DNA from 3 places in the Escherichia sp. HH091_1A genome. Region 3 is predicted to be linked to each of the others. Evidence: predicted binding sites of a transcription regulator. Region 3 holds the regulator's gene; each other region holds the start of a gene.
The links. Region 3 encodes PurR, which represses purine synthesis genes. Its sites were predicted from a motif close to CANGCAAACGTTTGCNTG; they were not measured.
Positions count from the first base shown of each region.

Region 1: the regulator PurR is predicted to act here: its motif matches at 8,110-8,127, upstream of gcvT (glycine cleavage system aminomethyltransferase GcvT).
Region 2: the regulator PurR is predicted to act here: its motif matches at 4,265-4,282, upstream of rbsD (D-ribose pyranase).

Region 1 covers NZ_AP025747.1:3,663,628-3,674,234, forward strand. The annotation lists gene trhA (PAQR family membrane homeostasis protein TrhA) at 1-530, opposite strand, end outside; gene yqfB (N(4)-acetylcytidine aminohydrolase) at 694-1,005, opposite strand; gene bglA (6-phospho-beta-glucosidase BglA) at 1,050-2,483, shown strand; gene QUF14_RS18445 (SDR family oxidoreductase) at 2,545-3,288, opposite strand; gene gcvP (aminomethyl-transferring glycine dehydrogenase) at 3,522-6,395, opposite strand; gene gcvH (glycine cleavage system protein GcvH) at 6,514-6,903, opposite strand; gene gcvT (glycine cleavage system aminomethyltransferase GcvT) at 6,926-8,020, opposite strand; gene QUF14_RS18465 (hypothetical protein) at 8,311-8,394, shown strand; gene ubiI (FAD-dependent 2-octaprenylphenol hydroxylase) at 8,468-9,670, opposite strand; gene ubiH (2-octaprenyl-6-methoxyphenyl hydroxylase) at 9,693-10,607, opposite strand, start outside.
Region 2 covers NZ_AP025747.1:4,597,567-4,608,173, forward strand. The annotation lists gene viaA (ATPase RavA stimulator ViaA) at 1-548, opposite strand, end outside; gene ravA (ATPase RavA) at 542-2,038, opposite strand; partial or broken gene kup (low affinity potassium transporter Kup) at 2,261-4,128, shown strand; gene rbsD (D-ribose pyranase) at 4,295-4,714, shown strand; gene rbsA (ribose ABC transporter ATP-binding protein RbsA) at 4,722-6,227, shown strand; gene rbsC (ribose ABC transporter permease) at 6,232-7,197, shown strand; gene rbsB (ribose ABC transporter substrate-binding protein RbsB) at 7,222-8,112, shown strand; gene rbsK (ribokinase) at 8,238-9,167, shown strand; gene rbsR (ribose operon transcriptional repressor RbsR) at 9,171-10,163, shown strand; gene mdtD (multidrug transporter subunit MdtD) at 10,129-10,607, opposite strand, start outside.
Region 3 covers NZ_AP025747.1:2,038,794-2,049,400, forward strand. The annotation lists gene QUF14_RS10130 (ATP-dependent helicase) at 1-1,706, shown strand, start outside; gene grxD (monothiol glutaredoxin 4) at 1,757-2,104, opposite strand; gene mepH (peptidoglycan DD-endopeptidase MepH) at 2,439-3,266, shown strand; gene sodB (superoxide dismutase [Fe]) at 3,394-3,975, shown strand; gene QUF14_RS10150 (MFS transporter) at 4,121-5,290, opposite strand; gene cydH (cytochrome bd-I accessory subunit CydH) at 5,456-5,545, opposite strand; gene purR (HTH-type transcriptional repressor PurR) at 5,844-6,869, shown strand; gene punR (DNA-binding transcriptional activator PunR) at 6,866-7,798, opposite strand; gene punC (purine nucleoside transporter PunC) at 7,911-9,122, shown strand; gene cfa (cyclopropane fatty acyl phospholipid synthase) at 9,413-10,561, shown strand; gene QUF14_RS10180 (riboflavin synthase) at 10,601-10,607, opposite strand, start outside.

The sequences.
Region 1 (10,607 bases), 1.6 Mb from region 3:
ACCACTCCGCCTACCGCCAGTAAGGTAACGCTGCCCGCCGCGAGCTTAACGGCCATTTCATAAATCACCACCAGCGACAGCCAGCCCATCGCCAGATAAGTCACCAGAGATAAAATTTTGAATCGGTGCGCAATGGTCAGCTTGAACAGAATCCCCAACAGCGCCAGGCTCCAGATAACAATCATCAACCCGCGCGCTAACGGAGAATCCAGCCCCACCAGCAAAAACGGCGTGTAGGTTCCGGCAATCAATAGATAAATGGCACAGTGGTCAAATTTCTTCAGCCACATTTTTGCCCGTTGATGGGGAACGGCGTGATAAAGCGTCGAAGCAAGAAACAGCAGGATCATACTGCCGCCATAGAGGCTGTAACTGGTTATCGCTGTGGCGCTGGCATTGAGATCCACCGCCTGAACCAGTAGCAACACCAGCCCAACGATACCAAACACCAGCCCAATGCCGTGACTGACGCTGTTGGCAATTTCCTCTGCCAGCGAATATCCCTGCTTAATGAGGGGCTTCTGAACCATAACTTACTCCGGAGAAACGTACACGCACGTGAACACTTCTCCAGCGTAACTGAGAATAGTTCCAGTGAACACCTGTTAGCTAAAATAAATTCTGATTTGAGACTAATCTCCGAAAAATCATGAAATTAAATGCTAAATTTCAACTAACAGGCGTGAGTTCAATTTAAAGGCATTTAAATTCAATCACATAAAACTGTGTCTGGCCGGGATAGATATCGGCAATGACCTTTTTCAGATCAGTCAGGGTCATATTTTCCTGCTCTGCATGTTTTTCCGTCAGTGTATCCAGCGTTACGGTTGAGGTTGCGGTGACTTCAATCGTGCAAAAATAACCGTCATCTTCAAAACGCCCGACACGAAGCACATCACTCGTTTTGAAGTGCGATTCAGACTCGTCGCGGATGGTGATGGTTTTACGCCCAGCCAGAATGTCATCCTGGAAACGTTGAAAAAAAGTGATGTCGTTTGGCTGCATGGTACTATTTCCTGTAAGAATTGACTCATCTGGAGCCTATGATAGTGAAAAAACTCACCTTACCGAAAGATTTCTTATGGGGCGGCGCAGTTGCCGCTCATCAGGTCGAAGGCGGCTGGAACAAAGGCGGCAAAGGGCCGAGCATTTGTGACGTTCTGACCGGTGGCGCACACGGCGTGCCGCGCGAAATCACCAAAGAAGTCTTGCCAGAAAAATACTATCCAAACCATGAAGCCGTTGATTTTTATGGTCACTACAAGGAAGACATCAAGCTATTTGCCGAAATGGGCTTCAAATGTTTTCGCACTTCCATCGCCTGGACGCGCATTTTCCCAAAAGGTGATGAAACTCAGCCAAACGAAGAAGGGCTGAAGTTCTACGATGATATGTTCGATGAACTGCTGAAATACAACATCGAACCGGTGATCACCCTCTCCCACTTTGAAATGCCGCTGCATCTGGTGCAGCAATACGGTAGCTGGACTAACCGTAAAGTGGTTGATTTCTTTGTACGTTTCGCGGAAGTGGTATTTGAACGCTATAAGCATAAAGTCAAATACTGGATGACCTTCAACGAAATTAACAACCAGCGTAACTGGCGTGCACCGCTGTTCGGTTACTGCTGCTCTGGCGTGGTGTATACCGAGCATGAAAACCCGGAAGAGACGATGTATCAGGTGCTGCATCACCAGTTTGTCGCCAGCGCCCTGGCGGTGAAAGCCGCGCGTCGCATTAACCCGGAGATGAAAGTCGGCTGTATGCTGGCGATGGTGCCGCTCTATCCTTACTCCTGTAACCCGGACGATGTGATGTTCGCTCAGGAGTCGATGCGCGAACGCTACGTCTTTACCGATGTGCAGCTACGCGGCTATTACCCGTCCTATGTGTTGAACGAGTGGGAGCGTCGCGGATTTAACATCAAAATGGAAGACGGCGATCTCGATGTACTGCGTGAAGGCACCTGCGATTATCTTGGTTTCAGCTATTACATGACCAACGCAGTGAAGGCCGAAGGCGGCACCGGCGATGCGATCTCTGGTTTTGAAGGCAGCGTACCGAACCCTTATGTTAAGGCTTCGGACTGGGGATGGCAGATTGATCCGGTGGGTCTGCGTTACGCACTTTGCGAACTGTATGAGCGTTACCAGAAGCCGCTGTTTATTGTCGAAAACGGTTTTGGCGCTTACGACAAAGTGGAAGAAAATGGCAGCATCAACGACGACTACCGCATTGATTACCTGCGAGCTCATATTGAAGAGATGAAAAAGGCGGTGACTTACGATGGCGTGGATCTGATGGGCTACACGCCGTGGGGTTGCATCGACTGCGTGTCGTTCACCACCGGGCAGTACAGCAAACGCTACGGCTTTATCTATGTGAATAAACATGACGACGGTACTGGCGATATGTCGCGTTCACGTAAGAAGAGCTTTAACTGGTACAAAGAGGTGATTGCCAGCAACGGCGAGAAGCTTTAAGTCGATGAAGTACCGGATGCAATACTTGTTGCGTTGCATCCGGTCAGACAACTGTCCTGTTTTATTTTCCACCCGCCAAATCGATAAAACTTCCCGTGACATAAGAGGCTTTATCACTTAACAGCCAGACGATGGCCTGCGCGACCTCTTCCGCCTGTCCGCCACGCTGCATGGGGATATTCGACTTAACGCGATCAACGCGTCCAGGTTCGCCACCGCTGGCGTGCATTTCGGTATAAATAAACCCTGGCCGCACGCCGTTAACGCGGATCCCCTGCACGGCGACTTCCAGCGACAGCCCTGTGGTTAACGTATCAATCGCCCCTTTCGATGCCGCATAGTCAACGTATTCTCCCGGCGATCCCAGCCGTGAGGCCACTGAAGAGACGTTGACGATAGCACCGCCATTACCGCCATTTTTAAGCGCCATGCGTTTTACCGCCTCGCGGCAACAGAGAAAATATCCCGTCACATTGGTGGAAAGTACCCGGTTGATTCGCTCTGCGGTAAGGTTTTCTACGGTGCACTGGGTAAACAAGATCCCGGCGTTATTGACCAGCGCGGCTAGCGGTTCATCGTGCTGATCGATTGCTGTAAACATTGCGATGACCTGATTTTCGTCGCTGATATCCGCCTGAAGCACGAATGCCTTGCCACCGGCTTGCGTGATTAACTTCACCACTTCCTGCGCCGCGTGGAGGTTTTGCTGATAATTAACCGCCACCGTATACCCTTCTTGCGCCAACAGTAATGCAGTTGCCCGCCCGATGCCGCGACTGCCACCGGTCACAAGTGCTATAGTCATTTGTTTTCCTAAAAAAATAAAGGCGCCGAAGCGCCTTTCAAATTATTGATGACAAAGTGCTTTTATTATGCCGGATGCGGCGTGAACGCCTTATCCAGCCTACAAGATCGTGCAAATTCAATACATTGCACAGACTATGTAGGCCTGATAAACGAGGTGCATCAGGCAATGTTGAGTTTGACATCAGTGTCAAAGGCGCCGAAGCGCCTTTAGAAGATAGTCGAATCAGTAAATTACTGGTATTCGCTAATCGGTACGCAGGAGCAGAACAGGTTACGGTCGCCGTAAACATCATCCAGACGTTTCACTGTTGGCCAGTATTTGTCTGCCACGCCTGCCGGGAATACTGCAACTTCACGGCTGTACGGATGCGCCCACTCGGCGACCAGTTCGCTCTGAATGTGCGGCGCGTTCACCAGCGGGTTATCTTCCAGCGGCCAGACACCGGCTTTCACCTGGTCAATTTCTGCGCGGATAGACAGCATCGCATCGATAAAGCGATCCAGTTCCACTTTGCTTTCAGATTCAGTCGGTTCTACCATCAGCGTCCCCGCCACCGGGAACGACATAGTCGGCGCGTGGAAACCATAGTCGATCAGACGCTTGGCAATATCCAGCTCGCTGATGCCGGTTTCTTCTTTCAGCGGGCGAATATCGAGAATACATTCGTGCGCCACGCGACCGTCGCGACCGGTATACAGCACCGGGAAGGCATCCTGCAGGCGGCTGGCAATATAGTTGGCGTTGAGGATTGCCACCTGGCTTGCTTTTTTCAGCCCTTCTGCGCCCATCATGCGAATGTACATCCAGCTAATTGGCAGAATAGAAGCGCTACCAAACGGTGCCGCAGAAACCGCGCCCTGACGGGTTAACATGCCTTCGATTTGCACCACGCTATGACCCGGAACAAACGGTGCCAAATGCGCTTTCACGCCGATCGGCCCCATACCCGGACCACCACCGCCGTGCGGAATGCAGAAAGTTTTATGCAGGTTAAGGTGCGAAACGTCAGCGCCAATAAAGCCCGGCGAAGTGATGCCAACCTGGGCGTTCATGTTCGCGCCATCAAGGTAAACCTGACCGCCGAACTGATGCACGATTTCACACACTTCACGGATCGTTTCTTCGTACACGCCGTGGGTGGAAGGATAGGTCACCATAATGCAGGAGAGATTATCGCCCGCCTGCTCCGCTTTCGCGCGCAGGTCAGTCAGATCGATGTTGCCGTTTTTATCACACGCCACAACCACCACCTGCATTCCTGCCATATGCGCGGAAGCCGGGTTAGTGCCATGCGCAGAAGCCGGGATCAGGCAGATGTCGCGATGCCCTTCGTTGCGGCTTTCATGATAATGACGAATCGCCAGCAGCCCCGCGTATTCGCCCTGAGCGCCAGAGTTCGGCTGCATACAGACGGCGTCATAACCGGTCAGTTTCACCAGCCAGTCAGCCAGTTGGGCGATCATCTGCTGATAACCTTCGGCCTGTTCCGGCGGGCAGAACGGGTGCAGTTCGGCAAATTCCGGCCAGGTGATTGGGATCATCTCGGCGGCGGCGTTCAGTTTCATGGTGCAGGAACCCAGCGGGATCATCGCCTGATTCAGCGCCAGATCTTTACGCTCCAGCGAGTGCATATAGCGCATCATTTCGGTTTCGCTGTGGTAGCGATTAAACACCGGATGGGTGAGAATTTCGTCATCGCGCAGCATTGCAGGCTGAATAGAACGGCTGTCGTGAGCCACGTCTTTGTCCAGCGTGTCGATGTCCAGTCCGTGATTATCGCCCAGCAGTACGCTGAAAAGCTGCATCACGTTTTCGCGCGTGGTGGTTTCATCAAGGGTGATCCCAACCGCGTTCAGGATATCGCTACGCAGGTTGATTTCAGCCGCTTCGGCACGCGCCAGCACGCCCGCTTTGTCGGCCACTTCCACACACAAAGTATCGAAATAGTGCGCATGGCGCAGCTTCAGACCTTTTTGTTGCAGGCCCGCCGCCAGGATATCGGTCAGACGGTGGATGCGATTAGCGATACGTTTCAGGCCAACCGGGCCGTGATAAACGGCATACAGGCTGGCGATGTTTGCCAGCAGTACCTGGGAAGTACAAATGTTGGAGTTCGCTTTCTCACGGCGAATATGTTGCTCGCGAGTCTGCATCGCCATGCGCAGCGCGGTATTGCCCGCAGCATCTTTCGATACACCAATAATACGGCCCGGCATTGAGCGTTTGTATTCATCTTTCGCCGCAAAGAATGCCGCATGTGGGCCACCGTAGCCCATCGGCACGCCGAAGCGTTGCGCCGAACCAAAGACAATATCCGCGCCCTGTTTACCCGGCGCGGTTAACAGCACCAGCGCCATAATATCGGCGGCGACGCTGACCACAATTTTGCGTGATTTCAGTTCGCTGATAAGCGCAGTGTAGTCGTGAATTTCACCGGTAGTGCCGACCTGCTGTAACAGCACGCCGAAGACGTCCTGGTGATCGAGAACTTTTTGCGCATCGTCGACAATCACTTCAAAACCAAAGGTTTCTGCGCGTGTACGTACTACATCTAAGGTTTGCGGATGCACGTCAGAAGCAACGAATAAGCGGTTGGCATTTTTCAGTTTACTGACGCGTTTTGCCATCGCCATTGCTTCGGCAGCAGCAGTGGCTTCGTCAAGAAGAGAAGCCGAAGCCATATCCAGCCCGGTCAAATCCAGCGTTACCTGCTGGAAGTTGAGCAGTGCTTCAAGGCGGCCCTGGGAGACTTCAGGTTGATACGGAGTATACGCGGTATACCAGCCCGGATTTTCCAGCATGTTACGCAGGATAACCGGCGGTAGCTGCACGGCGGTGTAACCCATGCCGATGTAAGACGTGAAGCGTTTATTGCGACTGGCAATAGCCTTGAGTTCCGCCAGCGCGGCGTATTCGGTCGCCGGTGCGCCAACCTGCGGTGGTATCGCAAGCTGAATATCTTTCGGCACAATCTGGCCGGTCAGCGCGTTTAACGATTGTGCGCCAACGGCATTCAGCATTTCTTGCTGTTGCGCGGCGTCCGGTCCGATATGGCGTTCAATAAAAGCGCCGCTGTTTTCAAGCTGGCTTAACGTCTGTGTCATGAGCGATGGTTCCTGAAACGTGCAGTGAATTGTGAACCTCTCTCCTTGCGAAGAGAGTGAGGGTGAGGCGTAAATGTTCCTCACCCTAATCCTCTTCCGCAGAAGAGGAATAAAGCCGTTACTCGTCTTCTAACAATGCTTCGTATGCGGTCGCATCCAGCAGTGATTCCAGTTCGCTTTCATCACTGGCTTTGATTTTGAAGATCCAGCCGCCTGCATACGGTTCGCTGTTCACCAGTTCCGGAGAATCGCTCAGTGCGTCGTTTACCGCCACGATTTCACCGCTTACTGGCGCATAAATGTCTGACGCCGCTTTTACCGATTCGGCAACCGCGCAGTCATCGCCCGCGCTTACCGTTGCGCCCACTTCCGGCAGGTCAACAAACACCATATCGCCTAACAGCTCCTGAGCGTGCTCAGTGATGCCAACAATGTAAGTGCCGTCGGCTTCTTTACGCAGCCATTCGTGTTCTTTGCTGTATTTCAGTTCTGCTGGTACGTTGCTCATCAATTAATCTCCAAAAAGTAAATCACGCGACGGCTTTGCCGTTACGCACAAAAACAGGTTTCGTCACTTTTACTGGCATTTCACGGTTGCGAATTTGCACAATCGCCGTTTCGCCAATACCTTCCGGCACGCGTGCCAGCGCAATGCTGTAACCCAACGTCGGGGAGAAAGTACCGCTGGTGATAATGCCTTCATGCTGATTGCCCTGCGCATCGGTAAAACGTACCGGCAGTTCATTACGCAGCACGCCTTTTTCGGTCATCACCAGACCAACCAGTTTTTCTGTGCCATGTTCACGCTGCGCTTCCAGAGCTTCACGACCGATAAAGTCACGATCAGTCGGTTCCCAGGCGATGGTCCAGCCCATGTTGGCTGCTAAAGGAGAAATGGTTTCGTCCATCTCCTGACCATAAAGATTCATACCCGCTTCCAGACGCAGCGTGTCACGCGCGCCCAGACCGCAGGGCTTAACGCCCGCTTCCACCAGCGCTCGCCAGAAATCCGCCGCTTTTTCATTGGGCAGCGCAATTTCGTAGCCCGCTTCACCGGTATAACCGGTGGTGGCAATAAACAGATCGCCCGCCTGCACGCCAAAGAAGGGTTTCATCCCTTCCACCGCCTGACGCTGAGCATCATTAAACAGTGTGGCAGCTTTTGCCTGCGCATTCGGCCCTTGTACGGCAATCATGGAGAGGTCATCACGAACGGTAATTTCGATACCGAAGGGTTCAGCGTGTTGGGTAATCCAGGAGAGGTCTTTTTCGCGGGTGGCGGAGTTAACAACGAGGCGGAAGAAATCTTCAGTAAAGTAGTAGACGATGAGGTCATCTATCACACCGCCAGAGGCATTCAACATCCCCGAGTAGAGGGCTTTGCCGCTTTTGGTGAGCTTCGCCACATCGTTCGCCAGCAGATAACGCATAAACTCCCGGGTGCGACTGCCGCGAAGATCGACGATGGTCATATGTGACACATCAAACATTCCGGCATCGGTACGTACCGCATGATGTTCGTCGATTTGCGAACCGTAATGCAGCGGCATCATCCAGCCGTGGAAATCCACCATGCGGGCGCCGCAAAGCGTGTGTTGTTCGTACAAAGGAGTCTGTTGTGCCATCTTGTCCTCATTGAATAAGCGGGGCTGACAACTTTTTCATGGTGAAATTATCACCACGAAACCCAGCATCGGAGCCACTCCCGGTCCCCAACGCAATCGTTCTCTTTTCCCTGAACTTACCACCGAAACAGACTGTTAACCATAAGGTAAAATTGATCATCACATTAGCTTATGGTTAAAAAACGCCAAAATCGCAACAGAATAAAAAACCAAAAAATATTCCAGTTTCTATACAAAGATGATGTGATGAGAAACTTAGTTTGAATAAGGCAATATTAAGAACTGAAAAAATGTCAAAAAACACTAAATCAAAAATTCGTGACATTAGAAAATATAATGCGAAAACGGAGGTGAAATTAGTTTATTTCAAATGAGGAAAATCTCCCGGCGAAAAAACCGGGAGATGAAAGTGTGATGGGTATCAAATAAACAACAGAGGAGAAATTTTTAACGCAGCCATTCAGGCAAATCGTTTAATCCCATTGCCTGGCGGATAAGTTGTGGTTTAACGCCAGGAAGCGTGTCGGCCAGTTTCAGACCAATATCACGCAGCAGTTTTTTCGCCGGATTAGCCCCGGAAAACAGATCGCGGAATCCCTGCATACCTGCCAGCATCAGCGCCGCACTGTGCTTGCGGCTACGCTCATAGCGACGCAGGTAAATGTACTGCCCGATGTCTTTACCCTGACGATGCAACCGTTTCAGTTCAGCAATCAGCTCTGCAGCATCCATAAAGCCGAGATTCACCCCCTGCCCCGCCAACGGGTGAATGGTATGCGCGGCGTCGCCCACCAGCGCCAGACGGTGCGCGGCAAACTGGCGCGCATAACGCCCAGTCAGCGGGAACACCAGGCGTTCACTCTCAACCTTGCATAAGCCCAGGCGATTATCAAAAGCGATATTTAACTCGCGGTTAAATTCGTCTTCGCCTGCCTGCTGCATCCGCTGTGCTTCCTCTGGGGACAGTGACCAGACAATTGAGCAAAGATGCGGATCGCTAAGCGGCAAAAAGGCCAGAATGCCTTCGCCATGGAAAACCTGTCGCGCCACCGCATCATGCGGTTCTTCCGTGCGAATGGTCGCCACCAGCGCGTGATGCTGATAATCCCAGAAAGTCAGCGGAATATCGGCTTTGTTGCGCAACCAGGAATTAGCGCCGTCTGCGCCAATCACCAGACGCGCCGTTAACATGCTGCCGTCTTTCAGCGTCAGGAAGGTTTCGTTCTCTCCCCAGGCGACCTGCTGTAATTCTGCAGGGGCTAACAGGCTGATATCTGAGGACTGCTGTGCTTTGTTCCACAGCGCGTAGTGAATGACTGAATTTTCAACGATATGCCCAAGATGGCTATAGCCCATGCTTTGATCGTCAAACGAAATGTGACCAAAACTGTCTTTGTCCCACACATCCATGCCGTGATAGCAACTGGCTCTGCGGGAGAGAATCTCCTGCCAGACGCCAAGACGGGTGAGTAATTTTTCGCTGGCGGCATTGATAGCCGAAACGCGCAGTTGTGGTGGTGCATCCGCCGCCAGGGGTTCCGGTACGCGCTGCTCCAGTACGGCAACGCGTAAGCCGCTGCCCTGCAAGCCGCAGGCAACCGCCAGCCCCACCATGCCGCCGCCAACAATGGCTACATCAACACTTTGCATTGTTTATTCCTTAAAGCCGCCTTTAACGCGCCACCCAACCGAGGGTGCGCTGCGCCAGCACATCGCGTGCCGGAGTGAATAATTCCATTGCCATCAGCCCGATGTTGCGCCCGACAACCAGCGGCGTCCAACGGTTGGCAAAAAGATGTACAAGGCTGTCAGTGACGCCGATGGTTGCTTCTCGATCGCTCTGTCGACGCTGCTGATAACGGCACAAGACGCCGTAATCACCTATGTCTTCTCCGCGCTCTTGCGCCTGAGTCAGGGTTTCCGCAAGGCTCATCACATCCCGCATACCGAGGTTGAACCCTTGCCCGGCAATCGGGTGCAGAGTTTGCGCCGCATTGCCCACCAGCACGGTACGATGGGTAACAGGTCTGGCGGCGCGGGTTAACGCCAGCGGGTAAGCACTGCGTTTACCAGCGTGGGTAATTTTCCCAAGTCGCCAACCAAAGGCCGACTGGAGTTCACGGCAAAACGTCTCGTCGCTCCACGACAGCACCTCTTCGCGCCGTTCCAGTGGATGACACCAGACCAGCGAACAGCGTCCGTCAGACATCGGCAACATCGCCAACGGGCCATATTGTGTGAAACGCTCAAACGCCCGGCCTTCGTGCGCAACGGAAGTCGCAACGTTCGCAATCACGGCCAGTTGTTCGTAAGGCTCCTGCTGCCAGTCAACACCGCACGCGGTGGCTAACGCGGAATGGGTGCCATCAGCGGCTACCAGCACGCAGCCCGTCAGCGTCTCGCCACTCTCCAGCGTCACTTCAACGTGACTCTGAGTACGGGCAACGTTAGCCACGCGATCCGGACAATGCAGCGTTACGCCAGGCGCTTTGCGCAATAGCGCAAACAGCCGTTGCCCGACATTATGCAATTCGACAACCTGCCCCAACGCCGCCAGTTGGTAATCTTCTGCGGCGAGGGTGACGAA
Region 2 (10,607 bases), 2.6 Mb from region 3:
AGACGACCAGCTGCGGTATTATTATCTGCGAGAATCGGTTCAAGTTGCCCGCTCAGCGTCATGCGTTCCTGAACTTCACTCAACAGTTGTTCGCGTTCTTCTTCTAATAGCTGTTGATTTAACGTCGTTGCTTGCACGATCAGACTTAAACGCCAACGCTGGAGAAAAAGTGTGTGTAACGCTGAAGTGATCGTGCTGTTAGCATCAACCAACTGTCGGGCTTGTTCTGCCCATGGGGAATTCAGACGATGCAGTAAGTCCAGGATCTGTGGTAGCTGCACAATAAACTGCGGCGTGGAGAGGAGCTGGCTTTCCTGATAGCACATCACCTCTTCGGTGAGTTCCGGCGGGACTCGGGCATCTTTCAGCCGACTGCGCAGCGCCTCACGCCAGCGGGGAACATCATCAGTGATTGCCGCCTTCAGTCGTGGGAATTTTTCAAAGAAGACTGCCAGCTGCGGTGAGGCCAGCAGCGCGATGATCATCTCTTCGATCAATCCCTCTTCGCTGACGGCCAGCATCACATTAAGCGTATCCAGCGTTAGCATTGTTGTGCCTGGCGAATCTGGGTGCCGACATCCTGTAGGCTGGCTTCAATGCGACCTAACCAGTCGCCAGGGATAAACAGACATTTTTGCTGTTCGCTGAATAAAGCGTGTTGCTTGCGCCAGTCGCTTTCAAGCTCTTCCAGTTGTTGTTTTATTTCACCTGGCAGACCTTCAGCCGATGAACCGGGAAGTGCCAGCGTACTGCCTTGTAAACTTACATCGCGTACGACAAGATGTTGGGCGCTATCAACTTCCAGATTCAGTTTCTGGGCAAAGCCGATACCGTTCAGTTTGCCGCGAATTTCACCACCTCTGCTCAGCCACTGTTCCAGCGCGCTACGCTCAAAGGAGATATGAACCACTTCCATATCATGCAGTTTTAACGGTTTTTGCAGCAGCAGAGTCAGAGTGGAAGCAGTAACGTTAACAGGGAGTTGATACTGCTGACGACGGCTGAAAATGCCGCCCAGACGAATTACCGTTAAGGCTGTTTTATCGCTTTGTTGCTGCTGTAGTTGCAGGTGACGTTGCACAATCGCGCCCAGGCGGGTCAACATCCCTTGCTGTTGCCAGGCATGACCGGTCATCAATACATCAATTTGTTGTTGTATCAAATTCAGGCTTTGCGCGTCATACCACAGGCAATCTTTCAGCAAAATGAGATCTACCGGGGCAACAGCACTGCGACCGCTAAAAAAGGCGCTGGCCTGCAATAAGCGGATCGCTTTTTTCCAGCGACGATCCGAGACATAAGGCGCATCCGGTAATTTATCCATTTGCTGGCGCAGCATAAAAATCAGCTCAAATACATGATCGGGCAGCGTAATTTCACCAATCTCTTTCTGCCAGCGTTCATATTCTTCATCAGTGACCTGCAAGGAGGCAGGAACCGGATTGTCATTTTCATCCTGTTGACTGGTCAGCATGGAGCGGAAATTCGCTTTATCCTGCACTTTATCTAACCACAGACGAATCAGCATGCGGTCATATAACGCTTCCAGACTGCTGTCTGCTTCCGGCAGCTCGTTGGAGGCCGCCACCAGCAGACGCATCGGGATTTTTTCTACGTGTGCACCGTTACGGAACTGGCGCTCGTTAATGGCGGTGAGCAAGGTATTAAGAATTGCCGGGCCCGCTTTCCAGATCTCATCCAGAAAGACGATTTCTGCTTCCGGCAGGTAACCGCTGGTTAAACGTTCATAGCGCCCTTCATCTTTTAGCGCCTGAATAGAAAGGGGACCAAAAACTTCTTCCGGCGTGGAGAAGCGGGTCATCAGATATTCAAACGCGCGGGCATTCTGAAAGGCGAATTTTAAGCGCCGAGCGATCAAACTTTTGGCAATGCCTGGCGGGCCAAGGAGGAACACACTTTCACCACTTAATGCCGCTAATAAACACAAGCGGATGGCGTGGCTACGTTCATAAAGCCCCTTTTCCAACGAACTGCTCAGGCGGGAAATTCTTTCCGCTAATAAATGAGGGTGAGCCATAATGAAGTGGCGTCCTTTCGTCAAAAGTTCTGCGTAAATTGCGAGTATAGACGTTTCTTGCTGGTGGCTAAAATAGTCTCAAAAGAGGTCTATTTTTCTTTGAGCCAGGTTAATGTGGCCGCATTTAGGAGTACGATTTTGTCGTTAATCGTGCATACTGTGCGCTTTTTTGTGGGCCAAGGGACTAAGCACACATTTCATATTTCAACGAAAGACTAGTCTATGAGCACTGATAATAAGCAATCGTTGCCCGCGATTACCCTCGCGGCGATTGGAGTTGTCTACGGCGATATTGGTACCAGCCCGTTATATACACTTCGTGAATGTTTGTCCGGCCAGTTTGGTTTTGGCGTTGAACGCGATGCCGTGTTTGGCTTTTTATCGCTGATCTTCTGGCTGCTAATCTTTGTGGTTTCCATTAAATATCTCACCTTCGTGATGCGGGCAGATAACGCCGGTGAGGGGGGATCCTGACGTTGATGTCGCTTGCCGGGCGTAATACGTCAGCGCGAACCACATCAATGCTGGTGATTATGGGGCTAATCGGCGGCAGCTTTTTCTATGGTGAAGTCGTCATAACACCCGCTATTTCGGTGATGTCTGCCATTGAAGGTCTGGAAATCGTCGCCCCGCAGCTGGATACCTGGATAGTTCCCCTCTCAATCATCGTTCTCACTTTACTATTTATGATTCAAAAACATGGCACGGCTATGGTCGGTAAGCTGTTTGCGCCGATCATGCTGACCTGGTTTTTGATTCTGGCAGTACTGGGGTTACGTAGCATTATTGCTAACCCAGAAGTGCTGCATGCGCTGAATCCGATGTGGGCGGTGCATTTCTTCCTTGAATATAAAACGGTTTCGTTTATTGCGTTAGGGGCAGTGGTGCTGTCGATTACGGGGGTAGAGGCGCTGTATGCTGATATGGGGCACTTTGGTAAGTTCCCGATTCGTCTGGCGTGGTTCACCGTCGTATTGCCCTCCTTAACTCTTAATTACTTCGGTCAGGGAGCGCTGTTGTTAAAGAACCCGGAAGCAATTAAGAACCCGTTCTTCCTGTTGGCACCGGACTGGGCGCTGATCCCGCTGCTGATCATCGCCGCACTGGCGACGGTAATTGCCTCGCAGGCGGTTATTTCTGGCGTCTTCTCATTGACGCGTCAGGCGGTACGTCTGGGATATTTGTCGCCGATGCGCATTATTCACACCTCCGAAATGGAGTCAGGGCAAATCTATATTCCGTTTGTGAACTGGATGCTCTATGTCGCGGTCGTGATTGTGATTGTCAGCTTTGAGCACTCCAGCAACCTGGCGGCGGCGTACGGGATTGCGGTAACCGGAACCATGGTACTGACGTCTATTCTCTCAACTACCGTGGCACGTCAGAACTGGCACTGGAATAAGTATTTTGTTGCGCTGATCCTGATTGCTTTCCTTTGTGTTGATATTCCATTGTTCACCGCTAACCTCGATAAACTGCTATCAGGCGGCTGGTTGCCATTGAGCCTCGGTACGGTGATGTTTATCGTGATGACCACCTGGAAGAGCGAACGTTTCCGCTTGCTGCGGCGGATGCATGAACATGGTAACTCTCTGGAAGCGATGATTGCTTCGCTGGAGAAGTCACCGCCCGTTCGCGTGCCTGGGACCGCGGTGTATATGTCACGTGCAATCAACGTCATTCCCTTTGCGCTGATGCATAACCTTAAACATAACAAGGTATTGCATGAGCGGGTGATTCTGTTAACTCTGCGCACCGAAGACGCGCCTTATGTCCATAACGTCCGTCGGGTACAGATTGAACAACTGTCGCCCACTTTCTGGCGCGTGGTGGCAAGTTATGGTTGGCGAGAAACGCCAAACGTGGAAGAAGTATTCCACCGCTGCGGTCTGGAAGGATTAAGTTGCCGGATGATGGAAACCTCCTTCTTTATGTCGCATGAGTCGTTGATCCTCGGCAAACGTCCGTGGTATTTGCGTTTGCGCGGCAAGCTGTATTTGCTGTTGCAACGTAATGCGCTGCGCGCACCGGATCAATTTGAAATCCCGCCAAACAGGGTTATCGAACTGGGTACTCAGGTCGAAATTTAACGCCAGACGCCTCCTTTCTCCATAAGGGGGCGTTTTTGTTTTCATGGTTAATCACCATGTAAAACGTTTCGATGTTGATCACATTTCCGTAACGTCACGATGGTTTTCCCAACTCAGTCAGGATTAAACTGCGGGTCAGCGAAACGTTTCGCTGATGGAGAAAAAAATGAAAAAAGGCACCGTTCTTAATTCTGATATTTCTTCGGTGATCTCCCGTCTGGGACATACCGATACGCTGGTGGTGTGTGATGCTGGTTTACCCATCCCCAAAAGTACAACGCGTATCGATATGGCATTAACCCAGGGGGTACCTTCTTTTATGCAGGTGCTGGGCGTCGTCACAAATGAAATGCAGGTCGAGGCTGCCATTATCGCGGAAGAGATCAAACAACATAATCCGCAACTCCACGAAACGTTGCTCACTCACCTTGAGCAGCTGCAAAAACACCAGGGAAATACCATTGAAATTCGTTACACCACGCATGAACAATTCAAACAACAAACCGCAGAAAGTCAGGCGGTAATTCGCAGCGGAGAATGTTCTCCGTATGCGAATATCATTCTCTATGCTGGCGTGACGTTCTGAGGCCGTCATGGAAGCATTACTTCAGCTTAAAGGCATCGATAAAGCCTTCCCGGGCGTAAAAGCCCTCTCGGGCGCAGCGTTAAATGTCTATCCTGGCCGCGTGATGGCGCTGGTGGGCGAAAACGGCGCGGGTAAATCCACCATGATGAAAGTGCTTACTGGTATCTATACTCGCGATGCCGGTACGCTTTTATGGCTGGGGAAAGAAACGACGTTTACCGGACCGAAATCATCCCAGGAAGCCGGCATTGGAATCATCCATCAGGAACTGAACCTGATCCCGCAGTTAACCATTGCCGAAAACATTTTCCTCGGTCGTGAGTTTGTTAATCGCTTTGGCAAAATTGACTGGGAAACCATGTATGCCGAAGCGGATAAATTGCTGGCTAAACTTAACCTGCGTTTTAAAAGTGACAAGCTGGTGGGCGATCTTTCCATCGGTGACCAGCAAATGGTTGAAATTGCCAAAGTGCTGAGCTTTGAGTCGAAAGTCATCATTATGGATGAACCGACCGATGCGCTGACCGATACCGAAACCGAATCCCTGTTCCGCGTCATCCGCGAGCTGAAATCGCAAGGCCGCGGTATTGTCTATATCTCCCACCGCATGAAAGAAATCTTCGAAATTTGCGATGACGTTACTGTTTTTCGTGACGGGCAATTTATTGCTGAGCGCGAAGTGGCATCACTGACCGAAGATTCGCTGATTGAGATGATGGTGGGCCGCAAGCTGGAAGATCAATATCCACACCTGGACAAAGCGCCGGGAGATATCCGCCTGAAAGTCGATAATCTCTGCGGACCTGGCGTTAACGATGTCTCTTTAACTTTACGCAAAGGCGAAATTCTTGGCGTCTCTGGTTTGATGGGCGCAGGTCGTACCGAACTGATGAAAGTGCTCTACGGCGCACTGCCGCGCACCAGCGGTTACGTCACCCTGGATGGGCATGAAGTCGTTACCCGTTCACCGCAGGATGGCCTGGCAAACGGCATTGTGTATATCTCCGAAGACCGTAAACGTGACGGTTTAGTGCTGGGTATGTCAGTAAAAGAGAATATGTCGCTGACCGCGCTGCGCTACTTCAGCCGCGCTGGCGGCAGTTTGAAGCATGCCGATGAACAGCAGGCAGTGAGTGATTTTATTCGTCTGTTTAATGTGAAAACGCCGTCGATGGAACAGGCAATTGGTTTGCTCTCCGGTGGCAATCAGCAAAAAGTGGCGATTGCCCGTGGACTGATGACACGCCCCAAAGTGTTGATTCTTGATGAACCTACCCGTGGCGTAGATGTCGGCGCGAAAAAAGAGATCTATCAACTGATTAACCAGTTCAAAGCCGATGGCTTGAGCATCATTCTGGTGTCATCGGAGATGCCAGAAGTATTAGGCATGAGCGATCGCATCATCGTCATGCATGAAGGGCATCTCAGCGGGGAATTTACTCGTGAGCAGGCCACCCAGGAAGTGTTAATGGCTGCCGCTGTGGGCAAGCTTAATCGCGTGAATCAGGAGTAAAAAAATGACAACCCAGACTGTCTCTGGTCGCCGTTATTTCACGAAAGCGTGGCTGATGGAGCAGAAATCGCTTATCGCTCTGCTGGTGCTGATCGCGATTGTCTCGACGTTAAGCCCGAACTTTTTCACCATCAATAACTTATTCAATATTCTCCAGCAAACCTCAGTGAACGCCATTATGGCGGTCGGGATGACGCTGGTGATCCTGACGTCGGGCATCGACTTGTCGGTAGGTTCTCTGTTGGCGCTGACTGGCGCAGTGGCTGCATCTATCGTCGGCATTGAAGTCAATGCGCTGGTGGCTGTCGCTGCCGCTCTCGCGTTAGGTGCCGCTATTGGTGCGGTAACCGGGGTGATTGTAGCGAAAGGTCGCGTCCAGGCGTTTATCGCTACGCTGGTTATGATGCTTTTACTGCGCGGCGTGACCATGGTTTATACCAACGGTAGCCCAGTGAATACCGGCTTTACTGAGAACGCCGATCTGTTCGGCTGGTTTGGTATTGGTCGCCCGTTGGGCGTACCAACGCCAGTCTGGATCATGGGAATTGTGTTCCTCGCGGCCTGGTACATGCTGCATCACACACGTTTGGGGCGTTACATCTACGCGCTGGGCGGCAACGAAGCGGCTACACGTCTTTCTGGTATCAACGTCAATAAAATCAAAATCATCGTCTATTCTCTTTGTGGTCTGCTGGCATCGCTGGCCGGGATCATTGAAGTGGCGCGTCTCTCCTCCGCACAACCCACGGCGGGGACTGGCTATGAGCTGGATGCCATTGCTGCGGTGGTTCTGGGCGGTACGAGTCTGGCGGGCGGAAAAGGTCGCATTGTTGGGACGTTGATCGGCGCATTAATTCTTGGCTTCCTTAATAATGGATTGAATTTGTTAGGTGTTTCCTCCTATTACCAGATGATCGTCAAAGCGGTGGTGATTTTGCTGGCGGTGCTGGTAGACAACAAAAAACAGTAATAACGACTACAGGACATCTTGAATATGAACATGAAAAAACTGGCTACCCTGGTTTCCGCTGTTGCGCTAAGCGCCACCGTCAGTGCGAATGCGATGGCAAAAGACACCATCGCGCTGGTGGTTTCCACGCTTAACAACCCGTTCTTTGTATCGCTGAAAGATGGCGCGCAGAAAGAGGCGGATAAACTCGGCTATAACCTGGTGGTGCTGGACTCCCAGAATAACCCGGCGAAAGAGCTGGCGAACGTGCAGGACTTAACCGTTCGCGGCACCAAAATTCTGCTAATTAACCCGACCGACTCCGACGCAGTGGGTAATGCTGTGAAGATGGCTAACCAAGCGAACATCCCGGTTATCACTCTTGACCGCCAGGCCACGAAAGGTGAAGTAGTGAGCCATATTGCTTCTGATAACGTACTGGGCGGCAAAATCGCGGGTGATTATATCGCGAAGAAAGCGGGTGAAGGTGCCAAAGTTATCGAGCTGCAAGGCATTGCCGGTACCTCCGCAGCTCGTGAGCGTGGCGAAGGTTTCCAGCAGGCCGTTGCTGCTCACAAGTTTAATGTTCTTGCCAGCCAGCCAGCGGACTTTGACCGCACCAAAGGTTTGAACGTAATGCAGAACCTGTTGACCGCTCATCCGGATGTTCAGGCTGTGTTCGCGCAGAATGATGAAATGGCGCTGGGCGCGCTGCGCGCACTGCAAACTGCTGGTAAATCGGATGTGATGGTCGTCGGATTTGACGGTACACCGGATGGCGAAAAAGCGGTGAATGATGGCAAACTAGCAGCGACTATCGCTCAGCTACCCGATCAGATTGGCGCGAAAGGCGTCGAAACCGCCGATAAAGTGCTGAAAGGCGAGAAAGTTCAGGCTAAGTATCCGGTTGATCTGAAACTGGTTGTTAAGCAGTAGTTTTAATCAGGTTGTATGACCTGATGGTGACATAAATACGTCATCGACAGATGAACGTGTAAAATAAAGAAAAGCAGGGCACGCGCCACCCTAACACGGTGGCGCATTTTATGGACATCCCGAATATGCAAAACGCAGGCAGCCTCGTTGTTCTTGGCAGCATTAATGCTGACCACATTCTTAATCTTCAATCTTTTCCTACTCCAGGCGAAACCGTAACCGGTAATCACTATCAGGTTGCATTTGGCGGCAAAGGCGCTAATCAGGCTGTGGCTGCTGGGCGTAGCGGTGCGAATATCGCGTTTATTGCCTGTACGGGTGATGACAGTATTGGTGAGAGCGTTCGCCAGCAGCTCGCCACTGATAACATCGATATTTCTCCGGTGAGCGTGATCAAAGGCGAATCAACAGGTGTGGCGCTGATTTTTGTTAATGGCGAAGGTGAGAATGTCATTGGTATTCATGCCGGCGCTAACGCAGCCCTTTCCCCTGCGTTGGTGGAGGCGCAACGTGAGCGTATTGCTAACGCATCGGCATTATTAATGCAGCTGGAATCACCACTCGAAAGTGTGATGGCAGCGGCGAAAATCGCCCATCAAAATAAGACTATCGTTGCGCTTAACCCAGCTCCGGCTCGTGAACTTCCTGACGAACTGCTGGCTCTGGTGGACATTATTACGCCAAATGAAACGGAAGCAGAAAAGCTCACCGGTATTCGCGTTGAAAATGATGAAGATGCAGCGAAGGCCGCGCAGGTACTGCATGAAAAAGGTATCCGTACCGTACTGATCACCTTAGGAAGTCGTGGTGTGTGGGCTAGCGTGAATGGTGAAGGTCAGCGCGTTCCTGGATTCCGGGTGCAGGCTGTCGATACCATTGCTGCCGGAGATACTTTTAACGGCGCGTTAATCACGGCGTTGCTGGAAGAAAAACCGTTGCCGGAGGCGATTCGTTTTGCTCATGCCGCCGCAGCGATTGCTGTAACGCGCAAAGGCGCACAACCTTCCGTTCCATGGCGTGAAGAGATCGACGCATTTTTAGACAGGCAGAGGTGACGCTTGGCTACAATGAAAGATGTTGCCCGCCTGGCGGGCGTTTCTACCTCAACAGTTTCTCACGTCATCAATAAAGATCGCTTCGTCAGTGAAGCGATTACTGCCAAAGTTGAAGCGGCAATTAAAGAACTCAATTACGCGCCATCAGCTCTGGCGCGTAGCCTCAAGCTCAATCAGACTCGAACCATTGGCATGTTGATTACTGCCAGTACCAATCCTTTTTATTCTGAACTGGTGCGTGGCGTTGAACGCAGCTGCTTCGAGCGCGGCTATAGTCTTGTTCTTTGCAATACCGAAGGCGATGAGCAGCGGATGAATCGTAATCTGGAAACGCTGATGCAAAAGCGCGTTGATGGCTTGCTGTTACTGTGCACCGAAACGCATCAGCCTTCGCGTGAAATCATGCAACGTTATCCGACAGTGCCTACCGTGATGATGGACTGGGCACCGTTCGATGGCGACAGCGATCTTATACAGGATAACTCGTTGCTGGGCGGAGACTTAGCAACGCAATATCTGATCGATAAAGGTCATACCCGTATCGCCTGTATTACCGGCCCGCTGGATAAAACTCCGGCGCGCCTGCGGTTGGAAGGTTATCGGGCGGCGATGAAACGTGCGGGTCTCAACATTCCTGATGGCTATGAAGTCACTGGTGATTTTGAATTTAACGGCGGGTTTGACGCTATGCGCCAACTGTTATCACATCCGCTGCGTCCTCAGGCCGTCTTTACCGGAAATGACGCTATGGCTGTTGGCGTTTACCAGGCGCTATATCAGGCAGAGTTACAGGTTCCGCAGGATATCGCGGTGATTGGCTATGACGATATCGAACTGGCAAGCTTTATGACGCCACCATTAACCACTATCCATCAACCGAAAGATGAACTGGGGGAGCTGGCGATTGATGTACTCATCCATCGGATAACCCAACCGACCCTTCAGCAACAACGATTACAACTTACTCCGATTCTGATGGAACGCGGTTCGGCTTAGATTTACGCTGTCTTTTGATCAAATTATTACCATCGGTTGTTTTCAGAAGCATGAACATTGCTGCTGAAGCAACAGTAATAATGCCCATTGTGATAAACGTATAGTGGAATTGTTCGACAGTCGTTGTGCCTTCCATCCCTTCATAAACGCGAAGGACGGCCGCACTTACAGCAACGCCTAAACTGATAGACAGTTGCTGCGTGACCGCCAGAACACTGTTACCGCTGCTGGCGTTGTCATCGGTCAGATCGGCAAGTGTGATGGTATTCATCGCGGTAAATTGCGTCGACATAGCCATCCCTAATATAAACAACGGCAAGATCAGCATCCATATCGCCATTGCTGGTGATTGCAAAGAGAACTGAGCGATCATTAGCCCAATAATTACCGTGATCCCCACTAACGTATGGCGATAGCCCAGACGACGTAAGACTTGGGTAACCA
Region 3 (10,607 bases):
TGGAAAATCTTCTTGCAGTAAAACGAATCTTCCCGACGATGATTAGCGGGCAGGAGCGTCTTGCCTGTATGGATGATGCCGCCAGGCTGCGCGATGCCCTCGGCGTACGACTACCAGAGTCACTGCCAGAGATTTATTTGCACCGAGTCAGTTACCCGCTTCGCGACCTCTTTCTGCGCTATCTCCGGGCTCATGCTCTGGTCACGTCTGAACAACTGGCTCATGAGTTTAGTCTCGGTATTGCCATTGTCGAAGAGCAACTTCAGCAACTGCGCGAACAGGGGCTGGTGATGAATCTGCAACAAGGCATCTGGGTGAGCGATGAAGTATTTCGTCGTCTGCGTTTGCGCTCGCTGCAAGCCGCCAGAGAAGCGACACGTCCCGTTGCGGCCACGACCTATGCGCGATTGCTGCTGGAACGTCAGGGCGTATTACCCGCCACCGATGGTAGCCCGGCACTCTTTGCCTCAACATCGCCAGGCGTTTATGAGGGTGTGGATGGCGTCGTGCGGGTGATCGAACAGCTTGCCGGAGTCGGTTTACCCGCCTCACTCTGGGAAAGCCAGATCCTGCCTGCCCGCGTACGCGACTATTCGCCAGAAATGCTCGATGAATTACTGGCAACCGGTGCGGTTATCTGGTCGGGGCAAAAAAAACTGGGTGAAGATGACGGTCTGGTGGCACTGCATCTACAGGAATATGCCGCAGAATCGTTCACTCCCGCCGAAGCGAATCAGGCGAATCGTTCGGCGCTGCAGCAAGCGATAGTCACGGTTCTGGCTGACGGAGGAGCCTGGTTTGCACAACAAATCAGCCAACGGATACGCGATAAAATCGACGAATCGGTTGCTCCCTCAGCCCTGCAAGAGGCGTTATGGGCGCTGGTCTGGCAAGGCGTCATCACCAGCGACATTTGGGCACCGTTACGCGCCCTCACCCGCAGCAGTACCAACACACGCACCTCAACTCGTCGCAGCCACCGGGCTCGTCGTGGACGTCCTGTCTATGCGCAACCCGTCTCGCCGCTGCTATCTTACAACACACCAAATCTGGCTGGACGCTGGTCGTTATTGCAGGTGGAGCCACTAAACGATACCGAAAGGATGCTGGCGCTGGCGGAAAATATGCTCGACCGCTACGGCATCATCAGTCGTCAGGCGGTGATAGCCGAAAATATCCCTGGCGGGTTTCCATCGATGCAAACGCTTTGTCGAAGTATGGAAGACTCCGGGCGAATTATGCGAGGTCGTTTTGTAGAAAGTCTGGGTGGCGCGCAATTCGCTGAACGTCTGACTATTGACCGATTGCGCGATCTGGCGACACAAGCCACGCAAACGCGCCACTATACACCAGTGGCGCTCTCTGCCAACGATCCGGCTAATGCATGGGGAAATCTTCTGCCCTGGCCTGCACATCCGGCAACGCTGATACCAACGCGTCGGGCGGGTGCGCTGGTGGTCGTTTCTGGCGGCAAATTGTTACTCTATCTGGCGCAAGGTGGCAAAAAAATGCTGGTCTGGCAGGAAAAAGAGGAATTACTCGCCCCAGAGATTTTCCACGCGCTGACTACCGCACTGCGTCGCGAACCACGGCTGCGCTTTACGCTAACAGAAGTGAATGACCTACCGGTCCGGCAAACGCCGATGTTTACGCTGCTGCGTGAGGCGGGATTTTCAAGTTCGCCACAAGGACTGGATTGGGGATAGAGAAAGGACTGACGGATGCCCGTTCGCATCCGTCAGTATTGCAGGACGGATTATTCAGCGTCCGGCTCTTCAGACTTGTATTTAGCGGCAGTTTCTTTGATCAGCTGCTGCAGTTCGCCACGCTGATACATTTCGATCACGATATCACAACCGCCGACCAGCTCGCCGTCAACCCACAGTTGCGGGAAGGTCGGCCAGTTAGCATATTTCGGCAGTTCCGCACGAATGTCCGGATTCTGCAGGATATCAACATAGGCAAAACGTTCGCCACATGCGGCAAGCGCCTGGACTGCCTGGGCAGAGAAACCGCAGCTCGGCAGTTTCGGTGAACCTTTCATGTACAGCAGGATCGGGTTTTCAGCAATCTGGCGTTGGATTTTTTCGATAGTGGTGCTCATTGTCTTGCTTCCTCAAACTTCTTTACGGCAGTAATCTGACATTGTAGCGGGTCAGTGCGGCATCGGAAAATAACATTTTCATCACGCTTTTGCTATTTTATCCCTTTGTTCTATTTGTTGCATTTCAAATATTCGTTTCTTCCCTTATGCACGGCAAACTGGCGTATTTATAACCATTTTTAGCTTCCACTGCTGCATTTTTTTGCGCTCGCCGACGAAACGTATTTTTTAACAATAAAAGCTATTAACTTTCTCTTCTTCTATGCATTAGAATTATCAAGTTTTGTAAATCAGACGCAGGCATGATAGACCTGCCTTAACAGAGGGACGCTCAGTGGCGCGGATAAACCGTATTTCGATCACGCTCTGTGCTTTACTTTTTACCACCCTGCCTTTAATGCCTATGGCCCATGCTTCAAAGCAAGCCAGGGAGAGTTCTGCTACCACTCATATCACCAAAAAAGCAGATAAAAAGAAAAGCACGGCAACCACCAAAAAGACCCAGAAAGCCAGCCAGAAAACAGCGAAAAAAGCCGCCAGTAAAAGTACGACCAAAAGCAAAACCGCTTCCTCCGTTAAAAAATCTTCCATTACCGCTTCTAAAAACGCCAAAACTCGCAGCAAACACGTCGTCAATAAAACGGCCTCAGCCAGCTTTACCGAAAAGTGTACCAAACGTAAGGGCTATAAATCGCATTGTGTGAAAGTCAAAAATGCCGCGTCAGGAACCCTTGCCGACGCACACAAAGCGAAGGTGCAAAAAGCCACAAAAGTGGCAATGAATAAACTGATGCAGCAAATTGGTAAGCCATATCGTTGGGGTGGCAGCTCACCGCGTACCGGTTTTGATTGCAGCGGTCTGGTTTATTACGCTTATAAAGATTTGGTAAAAATTCGTATTCCGCGTACGGCGAATGAAATGTATCACCTGCGTGATGCAGCACCTATCGAACGTAGTGAACTGAAAAACGGCGACCTGGTCTTCTTCCGTACTCAGGGACGCGGTACAGCCGATCATGTCGGCGTGTATGTCGGCAACGGCAAATTTATTCAGTCACCGCGTACGGGTCAGGAAATTCAAATCACTTCTCTCAGTGAAGACTACTGGCAGCGCCACTATGTTGGCGCTCGCCGGGTAATGACCCCAAAAACACTTCGCTAAAACTTTACCCTGTTGTTACGGCAACAGGGTAAGTTCATCTTTTGTCTCACCTTTTAATTTGCTACCCTATCCATACGCACAATAAGGCTATTGTACGTATGCAAATTAATAATAAAGGAGAGTAGCAATGTCATTCGAATTACCTGCACTACCATATGCTAAAGATGCTCTGGCACCGCACATTTCTGCGGAAACCATCGAGTATCACTACGGCAAGCATCATCAGACTTATGTCACTAACCTGAACAACCTGATTAAAGGTACCGCGTTTGAAGGTAAATCACTGGAAGAGATTATTCGCAGCTCTGAAGGTGGCGTATTCAACAACGCAGCTCAGGTCTGGAACCATACTTTCTACTGGAACTGCCTGGCACCGAACGCGGGTGGCGAACCGACTGGAAAAGTCGCTGAAGCTATCGCCGCATCTTTTGGCAGCTTTGCCGATTTCAAAGCACAGTTTACTGATGCAGCAATCAAAAACTTTGGTTCTGGCTGGACCTGGCTGGTGAAAAACAGCGATGGCAAACTGGCTATCGTTTCAACCTCTAACGCGGGTACTCCGCTGACCACCGATGCGACTCCACTGCTGACCGTTGATGTCTGGGAACACGCTTATTACATCGACTATCGCAATGCACGTCCTGGCTATCTGGAGCACTTCTGGGCGCTGGTGAACTGGGAATTCGTAGCAAAAAATCTCGCTGCATAATAACTGATGGCAAATGCAACATTGCCTGATGCGCTTCGCTTACCATGCCAACTCGGATGAAGCGTTAACACCGCATCCGGCAAGATAAATCGCACGTTGCCAGCAACTGTAACGCAGAAGGTTATCCTTCTGCGTTTTTGTTTAATTAGCTGTTGGCAACGCAAACTGCCTCAGGTTGTTTTCTGGCTGACATAAACACCAGCAATAATGCCAGTCCCGCGACAATCGCCCCCATCACCGGCACAAAACTGTATCCCAGCCCAGCGGAAATTACCGCACCACCAGCAGCTGCTCCCAGCGCATTTCCAAGATTAAAGGCACCAATATTGACTGATGAAGACAGACCAGGCGCTTCACTGGCGACACGCATCACGCGCATCTGTAACGGCGGTACGACCGCAAAGGTTGCTGCTCCCCACACCACCATGCTAATAGCTGCGCCAAACTCATTGCGGGCCAGGAACGGGATTGCCAGCATAATCACCATCAGCAGCAACAAAAAGCCTTTCAACGTGCCGTTAACTGAACGATCTGCCAGTTTGCCGCCGAGATAGTTCCCAATAGAGAACCCGACACCAATCAGCACCAGCATTGCCGTGACGAACACCGGTGTTGCGTGGGTAATACTTTGCAGTACCGGAGAGATATAGGTGTAGAGGGTAAACATGGCGCCAGCTCCCAGCACCGTCGTCAGCAATGCAGACAGCACCTGCGGACGCATTAATACCGCCAGCTCTTTTTTCACTTCAGGTCGCGCCCCTGCGCCACCTTTAGGTAATGAGAAGAACAGACTTACCATTGAAATCACGCCCAGCCCCGCCGTTGCCAGAAATGACATCCGCCAGCCGATGGTTTCACCCAACCAGGTCGCCGCCGGCACGCCACCGATATTTGCCAGGGTTAACCCCATAAACATAGTGGCAACTGCGCTGGCCTGTTTATGTTTTGGCACCACGCTTGCGGCCACGACTGAACCCAAACCAAAAAATGCTCCGTGATTCAGGCTGGTCAAAATGCGTGAAAGCATCAGGGTCATATAATCCGGCGCGATGGCGGAAAGTACGTTGCCGAGCGTGAAAATCGCCATCAGGAAAATCAACGCACTGCGGCGGGCACGATGAGAAAGTAGAAGCGTCATCAGCGGCGCGCCCACCATTACGCCAACTGCATAGGCACTGATTAACATTCCGGCAGCAGGAATCGAGACATCCACACCGCGCGCAATGACGGGCAACAAGCCCATTGGCGAGAACTCCGTTGTCCCGATACCAAACGCGCCAATCGCCAGCGCCAGCAACGGATAGTTAATTTTCATGCCTTATCTCCACCTCTTCGCGTCATTACGCGATATTCATTAAAGTGGCGAAAGCATGACAGCAATCACAAAAAAATGAAAATAACAAAAAGAGAAAACACTTTTGCCATTTTGCTAACAAACAGGAAGGAGATGCGAGGGAGAACGCGCTCCCTCGAGAGGAAATCAGTGCAGCGCGGCAGTCAAACCCACGGCCACGATCAAACCGAGGACGATAATCGTTGTTACCAGTGAAAATTTAAGGTCGGTGCTCATCAAGTTTTCTCCTTTTTTATTACCACACAAAAAGTGATATTACGCATTTTTACACACTGTGATGAAAAAATCTCCCGTCATTTATAATGATAAGTGTTTTTACCACTTCCCCTTTTCGTCAAGATCGGCCAAAATTCCACGCTTACACTATTTGCGTACTGGCCATTGACCCCTTCCTGACGCTCCGTGTCGTTTTTCCGGCGTACCGCAACACTTTTGTTGTGCGTAAGGTGTGTAAAGGCAAACGTTTACCTTGCGATTTTGCAGGAGCTGAAGTTAGGGTCTGGAGTGAAATGGAATGGCAACAATAAAAGATGTAGCGAAACGAGCAAACGTTTCCACTACAACTGTGTCACACGTAATCAACAAAACACGTTTCGTCGCTGAAGAAACGCGCAACGCCGTGTGGGCAGCGATTAAAGAATTACACTACTCCCCTAGCGCGGTGGCGCGTAGCCTGAAGGTTAACCACACCAAGTCTATCGGTTTGCTGGCGACCAGCAGCGAAGCGGCCTATTTTGCCGAGATCATTGAAGCGGTTGAAAAAAATTGCTTCCAGAAAGGTTACACCCTGATTCTGGGTAATGCGTGGAACAATCTTGAGAAACAGCGGGCTTATCTGTCGATGATGGCGCAAAAACGCGTCGATGGTCTGCTGGTGATGTGTTCTGAGTACCCAGAGCCGTTGCTGACGATGCTGGAAGAGTATCGCCATATCCCAATGGTGGTAATGGACTGGGGTGAAGCAAAAGCTGACTTCACCGATGCGGTCATTGATAACGCGTTCGAAGGCGGCTACATGGCCGGGCGTTATCTGATTGAACGCGGTCACCGCGAAATCGGCGTTATCCCCGGCCCGCTGGAACGTAACACTGGCGCAGGCCGCCTTGCCGGTTTTATGAAGGCAATGGAAGAAGCGATGATCAAAGTGCCGGAAAGCTGGATTGTACAGGGTGACTTTGAACCTGAATCCGGTTATCGCGCCATGCAGCAAATACTGTCGCAGCCGCATCGCCCTACTGCCGTCTTCTGTGGTGGCGATATCATGGCAATGGGCGCACTTTGTGCTGCTGATGAAATGGGTCTGCGCGTCCCGCAGGATGTTTCGCTGATCGGTTATGATAACGTGCGCAACGCCCGCTATTTTACGCCGGCGCTGACCACGATCCATCAGCCAAAAGATTCGCTGGGTGAAACAGCGTTCAACATGCTGTTGGATCGTATCGTCAACAAACGTGAAGAACCGCAGTCCATTGAAGTGCATCCGCGCTTGATTGAACGCCGCTCCGTGGCTGACGGCCCGTTCCGAGACTATCGTCGTTAATCACCCGTTGCGGGAGTCTCTTCCGGCTCCCGCAGCCACTCCTTATTCAGCGTCTCACTATCGCCGAGATACTCAAGCAACCAGGTTAACGCAGGCGACATATCATTTTGCTGCCATGTCAGACAACATGCCGAATCCGGAAAGGGGTTTTCCAGTTCTAATGCTACCCACTTCCCCTCATTAAGCCACGGTTTGGCGAAATGTGTTGGCACCATCCCTATGCATAATCCTGCCGAGATACAGGTTGCCGATGATTCCCAGTCAGGCACGACAAGTCTTTTTTGGTTATCCAGCAACCAGGTAATACGTTTAGGTAGCGTTCGTGAGGTGTCTTCGCGCACCAATGACGGCCAGTTGCGCAACGTATCATCGCTGAACGGGCCATCCATCAACGCCAGCGGGTGGTGGCTGGCAACAACGCAACTCCAGCTTAGCATCCCCATATCCCGGAAGGCATAACGACCGCCTACCGGAATCGCGCGTGTTGCGCCAATCGCCAGTTCCACGCGCCCGTCGGAAAGCGCATCCCAGACACCGTTGAACACTTCCTGAAAGACAAGAAGTTCGACATCATCAAAATGGCGATAAAAATCAACGATCATCTGCCGTGTACGTTCTGGCCTGACAATATTATCCACTGCGATAGCTAACTGACCGCGCCAGCCGTTCGCTATCTGCTGACATTGCTGCCGAGTGATCTGCATTTTTTTGACAACAGAGCGCCCTTCTTTGAGAAACCACGCCCCGGCAGCGGTCAGTTCCACATCACGGTGACGTCGTTCAAACAGAGGCACCGCCAGCCACTCTTCCAGCTGACGCACGGTATAGCTGACCGCAGAAGGAACGCGATGCAACTCCTGGGCTGCAGCGCTAAAACTACCATTACGCGCTACCGCATCAACAACTTCGAGTGAATATTCTGACCACATAGTCTGCCTGCAAAATTTTTGAAACCAGTCATCAAATATTACCGTTTCACAACACTAATTTCACTCCCTACACTTTGCGGCGGTGTTTAATTGAGAGATTTAGAGAATATACATGCAACCTGGGAAAAGATTTTTAGTCTGGCTGGCAGGTTTGAGCGTACTCGGTTTTCTGGCAACCGATATGTATCTGCCTGCTTTCGCCGCCATACAGGCCGACCTGCAAACGCCTGCGTCTGCTGTCAGTGCCAGCCTTAGTCTGTTCCTTGCCGGATTTGCCGCAGCCCAGCTTCTGTGGGGGCCGCTCTCCGACCGTTATGGTCGTAAACCGGTGTTATTCATCGGCCTGACAATTTTTGCGTTAGGTAGTCTGGGGATGCTGTGGGTTGAAAACGCCGCCACGCTGCTGGTATTGCGTTTTGTACAGGCTGTAGGTGTCTGCGCCGCGGCGGTTATCTGGCAAGCGTTAGTGACGGATTATTATCCTTCACAGAAAGTTAACCGTATTTTTGCGACCATCATGCCGCTGGTGGGTCTATCTCCGGCACTGGCTCCTCTGTTAGGAAGCTGGCTGCTGGTCCATTTTTCCTGGCAGGCGATATTCGCCACCCTGTTTGCCATTACCGTGGTGCTGATTCTGCCTATTTTCTGGCTCAAACCCACGACGAAGGCCCGTAACAATAGTCAGGATGGTCTGACCTTTACCGATCTGCTACGTTCTAAAACCTATCGCGGCAACGTGCTGGTATACGCGGCCTGTTCAGCCAGTTTTTTTGCATGGCTGACCGGTTCACCGTTCATCCTTAGCGAAATGGGTTACAGCCCGGCAGTGATTGGTTTAAGCTATGTCCCGCAAACTATCGCGTTTCTGATTGGTGGCTATGGCTGTCGCGCCGCACTACAAAAATGGCAAGGCAAGCAGTTATTACCGTGGTTGCTGGTGCTGTTTGCTGTCAGCGTCATTGCGACCTGGGCTGCGGGCTTCATTAGCCATGTGTCGCTGGCCGAAATCCTGATCCCATTCTGTGTGATGGCGATTGCCAACGGCGCGATCTACCCGATTGTTGTCGCCCAGGCACTGCGTCCTTTCCCACATGCAACTGGTCGCGCCGCAGCGTTGCAGAACACTCTACAACTGGGTCTGTGCTTCCTCGCAAGTCTGGTAGTGTCCTGGCTTATCAGTATCAGTACGCCATTGCTCACCACCACCAGCGTGATGTTATCAACAGTAGTGCTGGTCGCTCTCGGTTACATGATGCAACGCAGTGAAGAAGTGGATTGCCAGAGCCATGGCAATGCCGAAGTGGCGCATAGCGAATCACACTGATCTATATCGATATGCTTATACTTAGGCTGCTAACAAAATTTTGTTGTATGATTGAAATTAGCGGCCTATACTAATTTCGAGTTGTTAAGACTACGATAAATATTATGTTTTTATGGGGACAGGAACGTTCCCTACTCACTATGGATGGTCATTTCGGCAAGGGTTCCTCCTTTCCCTCTGTTCTACGTCGGATTATAGACTCGCAGTTTTTTCTGCGAGATTTCTCACAAAGCCCAAAAAGCGTCTACGCTGTTTTAAGGTTCTGATCACCGACCAGTGATGGAGAAACTATGAGTTCATCGTGTATAGAAGAAGTCAGCGTACCGGATGACAACTGGTACCGTATCGCCAACGAATTACTTAGCCGTGCCGGTATAGCCATTAACGGTTCTGCCCCGGCGGATATTCGTGTGAAAAATCCCGATTTTTTTAAACGCGTTCTGCAGGAAGGATCGTTGGGGTTAGGCGAAAGTTATATGGATGGCTGGTGGGAATGTGACCGACTGGATATGTTTTTTAGCAAAGTCTTACGCGCAGGTCTCGAGAACCAACTCCCCCATCATTTCAAAGACACGCTGCGTATTGCCAGCGCTCGTCTCTTCAATCTGCAGAGTAAAAAACGTGCCTGGATAGTCGGCAAAGAGCATTACGATTTGGGTAATGACTTATTCAGTCGCATGCTTGATCCGTTCATGCAATATTCCTGCGCTTACTGGAAAGATGCCGATAATCTGGAATCTGCCCAGCAGGCGAAGCTCAAAATGATTTGTGAAAAATTGCAGTTAAAACCAGGGATGCGCGTACTGGATATTGGCTGTGGTTGGGGCGGACTGGCGCATTACATGGCGTCTAACTATGACGTAAGCGTGGTGGGCGTCACCATTTCTGCTGAACAGCAAAAAATGGCTCAGGAACGCTGTGAAGGCCTGGATGTCACCATTTTGCTGCAAGATTATCGTGACCTGAACGACCAGTTTGATCGTATTGTTTCTGTGGGGATGTTCGAGCACGTCGGACCGAAAAATTACGATACCTATTTTGCGGTGGTGGATCGTAATTTGAAACCGGAAGGTATATTCCTGCTCCATACTATCGGTTCGAAAAAAACCGATCTGAATGTTGATCCCTGGATTAATAAATATATTTTCCCGAACGGTTGCCTGCCCTCTGTACGCCAGATTGCTCAGTCCAGCGAACCCCACTTTGTGATGGAAGACTGGCATAACTTCGGTGCTGATTACGATACTACGTTGATGGCGTGGTATGAACGTTTCCTCGCTGCATGGCCAGAAATTGCGGATAACTACAGTGAACGCTTTAAACGGATGTTTACCTATTATCTGAATGCCTGTGCAGGTGCTTTCCGCGCCCGTGATATTCAGCTCTGGCAGGTGGTGTTCTCTCGCGGAGTCGAAAACGGCCTTCGAGTCGCTCGCTAGAGGCTATTCTATCGCCCCCGCTCCGGGGGCGATTTCAGATCAGGCT